Regions from separate parts of the Mesorhizobium sp. M7A.F.Ca.CA.004.12.1.1 genome, predicted to be linked through region 1. Evidence: riboswitches for the same ligand, from Rfam matches in the RefSeq annotation. Region 1 holds a riboswitch; the other holds the start of a gene.

Region 1 (3,379 bases):
AGAATGCCGAGCGCTGCGACAATAGCCGGCAGCGCCAACGGCACGGCGAAGATCTGCAGGATGAAGGCGCGGCCGAAGAAACGTGGATGTCGCGACAGAGCCCGCGCCACGAACAGCGCCGGGATGGCCGAAAGCAGCGTCGAGAGCGCCGCTTGCCAGAGCGTGAAGCGAATGACGCGAAGCAGATAGGGATCGAAGGCTGCCCAGGCGCCCGAGAAATCGTGGGCGCCCTCGAAAAGCAGGCCGGCAAACGCGCCGCCGATCAGCAGCGCGATCGCGGCAAGCGCGACAATGCCGGCGCTGACGCGGGGATCGGCTGGATGGCGCGTACGCATCTCGCGCTATCCAACCCTGCGACGGGTATTGATCGAGGGGAATATCTGGCGAAGGCCCAGCCCACCCCCCTCTGTCCTACCGGACATCTCCCCCTCAAGGGGGGAGATTGCGCACTCAGCCGCCTTCGCTATTCTCAAGAGTGGCAGGACTAAGAGAGGCGATAAAGCTGCCGATATCCCCCCCTGAGGGGGAGATGGCCGGCAGGCCAGAGGGGGGCGGCTTGGCGCAAACATGCGACGCGGCTCGCGCCCTACTTGCTCATCACCGCAAGCCATTCATCGACCCAGGCCTTGCGATTGGCAGCGACCTCTTGCGGGCTGAACAGCAAGGTCTTGGTCGGCTTGACCAGTTTATCAAAGGCCGGATTGAGCGGCTTGTCGGTCTTGCCGGCCGGGAACATCCAGTTGGTCTCGGGAATGGCATCCTGGAATTTAGGCCCGGTCATGAAGGCCATAAACTTGGCCGCCAGCGGATTCTTGGCTCCCGTCGTGGTGATACCCGCCACCTCGATCTGCAGATACTCGCCCTCCTCGAAGGAGGCCGCCTGGTAGCGCCCGGTGTTCTCGGCGATCATGTGATAGGCCGGCGACGTCGTGTAGGACAGCACCATCGGCGCCTCGCCCTTGGTGAACAGCCCATAGGCCTCGCTCCAGCCCGGCGTCACGGTCAGCACCTTCGGCTTGAGCTTGGCCCAGGCCTCCGGCGCCTTGTCGCCATAAACCGACTTGACCCACAGAAGCAGGCCGAGGCCCGGCGTCGAGGTGCGTGGATCCTGGATGACGATCTTGTCGTCGGCACTGCCTTCGACCAGCTCTTTCAGGCTTTTCGGCGGGTTCTTCAGCTTCTCGGTGTCGTAGACGACAGCGAAATAGCCGTAGTCAAAGGGGACAAAAGTATCGTCGCTCCAGCCACCCGGCACGTTGACATCAGTTACGCCGCCATGCGGCGCGAACAAGCCTGAGGCCTTGGCATCGGCGGTGAGATTGGTGTCGAGGCCAAGCACGATATCGGCCTTGGTCGATGCGCCTTCCAATCTGACGCGGTTGAGCAACGCGACGCCGTCGGCGACCGAGACGAACTCGACATCGCAGCCGCATTCGGCCTCGAACGCCTTCTTCACCACGGGACCCGGACCCCAGTCGGCGGTAAAACTCTCATAGGTGTAGACGGTGAGCTTGTCCTTGGCCAAGGCCGGTCCGGACAAGGCCACGACCGTTGCTGAAACAAGAGCGTATAAAAGCGTGCGCATCGGCGCCTCCTTCGTTCGAATTGAAAGGAATTGAGGCGTCGGACTGTCCGAAACGTCTAATCCCTCCGCCGGTACAAACCGGATCAGGTTCAGCGGGTTGGCGAGACTGCCTCTCAGCCGGTCCGCGAAGATCGCGTCCGGCACCCCGTTAGAGCGTTTCGACACATAGGCCGGGCCGATCCGCCACGCAAGTGGGAGTTTGCCGCCTTCCGTTTCCCGTGCCGGGCTGGTAAGGGCCACACGATATGAGCACATTCACCATCCTGCTTGGCGGCGATCTCATCCGCACGCCACGGCTCGACCGTCAGGTCGAAGGCTCCCGCGTCATCGCCGCCGACGCCGGCATCGGCCATGCACGGCTGCTCGGCCTTGTCCCGGAGCTGTGGGTGGGTGATTTTGATTCCGTGCCAGCCAAGCTGCCTGACGATCTCGCTTCCGTGCCTCGCCGGACCTTCCCGGCGGAAAAGGACCAGACCGATGGCGAACTGGCCATCGCCGCCGCACTCGAGCGCGGCGCGACCCGCCTGGTGCTAGCAGGTGCTTTCGGCGGCAAGCGAGCCGACCACGCTTTCCTGCATCTGGCGCTTGCCTTGCGCCTGGCCGAAGCAGGGACCGATGTGCTCCTGACCAGCGGCGCCCAGGAAGGCATTCCCCTGCTGCGCGGAACGGCCGGCTTCGACTATGCCGATGGCACGCTGTTTTCGGTGCTCGGCTTTTCCGAGCTTGCCGGGTTGACCGTCACCGGCGCCAAATGGCCGCTGAACCACGTCAAGGTGGCCTTCGGTTCGTCGCTGACCATTTCCAACGAGATCAAGGGCCGCCTCGAAATCGCGCTCGGCCATGGCCGCGCGATGCTGCTCGCTCATCCCTATCCCTTACCTGAAAGCTGACATGGCCCCGCCTCTTCTCAACCTCGACGGGATAAAACTGACCTTCGGCGGCACGCCGCTGCTCGACGGCGCCGCCTTGACGGCTTCGGCCGGCGACAAGATCGCACTGGTCGGCCGCAACGGGTCGGGCAAGTCGACCCTGCTGAAGATCGCCGCTGGCCTGATCGAGCCGCAGGACGGCGAGGTGTTCCGCCAGCCTTCGGCAACTGTCCGCTATTTGCCGCAGATGCCCGACATGGAGGGCTTTGCCACTGTCCGCGCCTATGTCGAGGCCGGGCTTGGCCCTGCCGACGATCCCTACCGCGCCAGCTATCTGATGGAGCATCTCGGACTGTCGGGTGAGGAACGTCCGAACGATCTGTCGGGCGGCGAGGCGAGGCGTGCTGCCCTTGCCCGCGTCATGGCGCCGGAGCCAGACATCCTGCTGCTCGATGAGCCGACCAATCATCTCGACCTCTCGGTCATCGAATGGCTGGAAGAAGAACTCATCCGCACCTCCTCGGCACTGATCGTCATCTCGCACGACCGCCGCTTTCTCGAACGTGTGTCGCGCGCCACCATCTGGCTCGATCGCGGCCAGACCCGCAGGCTGGACAAGGGCTTTGGCCATTTCGAGGAATGGCGCGACCTAGTCCTGGAGGAAGAAGAGCGCGAGCAGCATAAACTCGGCCGCCAGATCGTTCGCGAAGAGCATTGGCTGCGCTACGGCGTGACGGCGCGGCGCAAGCGAAACATGCGCCGGCTCGGCGAGTTGCAGACCATGCGCCAGCGTTTTCGCGGCCATCGCGGTGCCGAAGGGTCGGCGACCATGGTGGCGAGCGACGCCGCCGAGTCCGGCAAGCTGGTGATCGAGGCGAAGAACATCGAGAAGAGCTTTGGCGATCTAACCGTGGTCAAGGGGTTT
Region 2 (3,379 bases), on a different contig from region 1:
CATCGATGTTGCTAGAGGAAGGATGCCAGTCCGGATAGTGAATATCGCCTACTTGAAGGATTCGCACCCGCCGCATAACTCGCCCCCCTGCCGAGAGCCATAGACTAATCCGTTCGCTTTTGCCAAGCGCGAACGATCATCCGCAGTGTCCTTAACGAGGTAGCCTGCACTTTTCGAGAATTGCCACGGCGGCTATTTTTCGGCTGTGAAGCACACGAGACCCGTGACGTGAGACCCAGTTGCTCAATGCCCAGTTGCTCAATGAGCTTTCTTACGAATAAGGGAGAATTTCCGCGGCCGGACTATCTCTGAGCGAGCGTGCATGACTGCCAACGGAAGGTCTTGCACGCACCCTTGCGATCTTGAGCAATGGTCGCCATGACTTTCTTCTTGCAGGCTTTTGAGTGGCCCAGCCTGCGATCACCAGACCCCACCGATTCTAAAGAGCGTGGCAGATGGGATAGTCGAGGTTGCCCGTGCACAGTCACGCTCAGGGCTTGCGCCGCCCAGAGGACACGCTGAAAAGGCAGATTGGGGCGCAAGCACGCCATTCACGAGAGGTTCGACATGAAGACCATGCAAGAAAAAGACATTCCGGCATTCGTACAAGCAGTTGTGGACGCCGGCTGCAAAATTTGCGCGATTGGCAACTTGGGATACGTCTTTGGCGATGCTGATTTCACGCCAGCGCAACGGAGGGCCGTCGAGCCACAGCTGCGTAGGATTGCTGAAATCTACGGCGAACGCGATCATCTCATGAACGAGATAGCTGTATATCTGCGGTCGATCGGACGCCATGTCGAGGTTGAGCCGAAGACAGGTATTTCCTGATGGCCGTGATCGCGAGAAGCCGTCTTCCAACCTCTGAATCCTAAAGGAGGTGACCCCCAAGGCCGTTCGTCACCTTCGACCAGAATAACCACATCCGTGACCGCCTGAGCTACTTGGTCGATACGCGCACATGGCCAATACAGTTTCTCCATCCTTCACGAAGCGAATGAGGCTTTGGCCATTCAGCCCCGGTCTACGGGGCGTGACTTGTCCCCGATGCATGCGCGAGCTCTCCGCCCGGCTGGCCGCCGGTCGTCGCCACCGGCCGAAGGCGCCCGAATGCGCTTGACAAGATAGCGTCAGCCCGTTCAACCTAAGGCATTCACCAGGGGAGTCCCGGCAAGGGGCTGAGATACTGCTGGCTTTCGCGGCGCAGTGACCCGTTGAACCTGATCCAGTTCATACTGGCGTAGGGACGGTGCAAGCGCTTTGCGGGAGTTTACGCCCGAGGTCCTGTTGCAGCAGGTCTACAGAAGCGTCTTTTCATCCTTCCGGCACAGAACTGGGTCTCCAATGCATGAGCAAAGGAGCCTCACGATGAATGCCCTCACCCCCGCCGTATCGACGGGACCACTGCCCGCCTCGCGGAAAATCCACAAGCCCGGCGTCCTCTACCCGCAGATCAGGGTGCCGATGCGCGAGATTTCCGTCCATCCGACGGCCGGCGAACCGCCCGTCACCGTCTACGATCCGTCCGGCCCCTACACCGATCCATCAGTCGAAACCAGCATCGAAAAAGGCCTTGCCCGGCTTCGCCACGAATGGGTCACGGCGCGTGGCGATGTCGAAGCCTATGACGGCCGCCACGTCCGGCCGGAAGACAATGGATTCGCCACCGGCGAGCGCCTGACACCGGAATTTCCGATACGCAATCGGCCGCTCAAGGCCAAGCAGGGCAAGGCGGTGACCCAACTTGCCTATGCGCGCGCCGGCATCATCACGCCAGAAATGGAGTTCGTAGCCATCCGCGAGAATCTCGGCCGCGAGGTGATGCGCGGCAAGCTGCAACGCGACGGCGAAGCCTTCGGCGCGGCGATCCCAGATTTCGTCACACCCGAATTCGTGCGCGACGAGGTGGCGCGCGGGCGCGCAATCATTCCCGCCAACATCAATCATCCCGAGAGCGAGCCGATGATCATCGGTCGCAATTTTCTGGTCAAGATCAACGCCAACATCGGTAACTCGGCTGTCACATCGTCGATGGCCGAAGAGGTCGAAAAAATGGTCTGGGCTATCCGCTGGGGCGCGGACACGGTGATGGACCTGTCGACCGGCCGCAACATCCACAACATCCGCGACTGGATCGTGCGCAATGCGCCGGTGCCGATCGGTACGGTGCCGCTCTATCAGGCGCTGGAAAAGGTCAACGGCATCGCCGAGGATCTGAACTGGGAGGTCTACCGCGACACGCTGATCGAGCAGGCCGAGCAAGGCGTCGACTATTTCACCATCCACGCCGGCGTGCGGCTGCACTACATCCCGCTGACCGTCGACCGGGTCACGGGCATCGTCTCGCGCGGCGGCTCGATCATGGCCAAATGGTGCCTGCACCATCACCGGGAGAGCTTCCTCTACGAGCATTTCGAGGAGATCTGCGACATCGCCAGAGCCTATGACGTCTCCTTCTCGCTCGGCGACGGCCTTCGTCCCGGTTCAATCGCCGATGCGAACGACGCGGCGCAATTCGCCGAACTGGAAACACTTGGAGAACTCACCAAGATTGCCTGGGCAAAGGACTGCCAGGTGATGATCGAAGGCCCGGGCCATGTCCCCATGCACAAGATCAAGCAGAACATGGACAAGCAGCTCGCAGTGTGCGGTGAGGCGCCGTTCTACACGTTGGGGCCGCTGACGACCGACATCGCGCCGGGCTATGACCACATCACCTCAGGGATAGGTGCCGCCATGATAGGCTGGTTCGGCACCGCAATGCTTTGCTACGTCACGCCGAAAGAGCATCTCGGCCTTCCCGACCGCAACGACGTCAAGATTGGCGTGATCACCTACAAGATAGCCGCCCATGCAGCCGATCTGGCGAAGGGCCATCCGGCAGCGAAAACCAGGGATGATGCCCTTTCGCGCGCGCGCTTCGAGTTCCGCTGGGAGGACCAGTTCAACCTGTCGCTCGACCCCGAAACCGCACGGTCCTTCCACGACCAGACCTTGCCCAAGGAGGCGCACAAGCTGGCACATTTTTGTTCGATGTGCGGGCCGAAATTCTGCTCCATGCGCATTTCCCACGACATCCGTGCCGAGGCCCAGAAGGAAGGCATGGCGGCAATGGCGGCAAAATACCGGGAGGGCGGCGATCTCTACATGCAGGCGGACGAGACTGGCGTACCGGTCGTGCCAGAGGCTCCCAAACCATCATGAGGGTGCTCGTCAAAGGGGCCGGCGTTGCCGGCCTCACCGTCGCTTTCGAACTCGCCGCCCGCGGCGCGACGGTCACCGTCGCCGAGATGCGGCATGGCCTTGGTGGCAACGCGTCGTGGTTCGCCGGCGGCATGCTGGCGCCATGGTGCGAGCGCGAAAGCGCGGAGCAGCCGGT

What was found. Region 1 has a riboswitch for thiamine pyrophosphate ahead of thiB (thiamine ABC transporter substrate binding subunit). Riboswitches for the same ligand answer to the same signal wherever they lie in the genome.
Region 2: another riboswitch for thiamine pyrophosphate. It lies ahead of thiC (phosphomethylpyrimidine synthase ThiC); the one in region 1 lies ahead of thiB (thiamine ABC transporter substrate binding subunit).

The regions. Positions count from the first base shown of each region.
Region 1 covers NZ_RZRK01000281.1:2,216-5,594, reverse strand. Annotated here, with positions in the region: gene thiP (thiamine/thiamine pyrophosphate ABC transporter permease) at 1-335, opposite strand, end outside; gene thiB (thiamine ABC transporter substrate binding subunit) at 587-1,585, opposite strand; TPP riboswitch at 1,629-1,743, opposite strand; gene EN984_RS16410 (thiamine diphosphokinase) at 1,831-2,475, shown strand; gene EN984_RS16405 (ABC-F family ATP-binding cassette domain-containing protein) at 2,477-3,379, shown strand, end outside.
Region 2 covers NZ_RZRK01000026.1:10,367-13,745, forward strand. Annotated here, with positions in the region: gene EN984_RS02635 (metallophosphoesterase) at 1-76, opposite strand, end outside; gene EN984_RS02640 (hypothetical protein) at 568-831, shown strand; TPP riboswitch at 1,149-1,265, shown strand; gene thiC (phosphomethylpyrimidine synthase ThiC) at 1,369-3,204, shown strand; gene thiO (glycine oxidase ThiO) at 3,201-3,379, shown strand, end outside.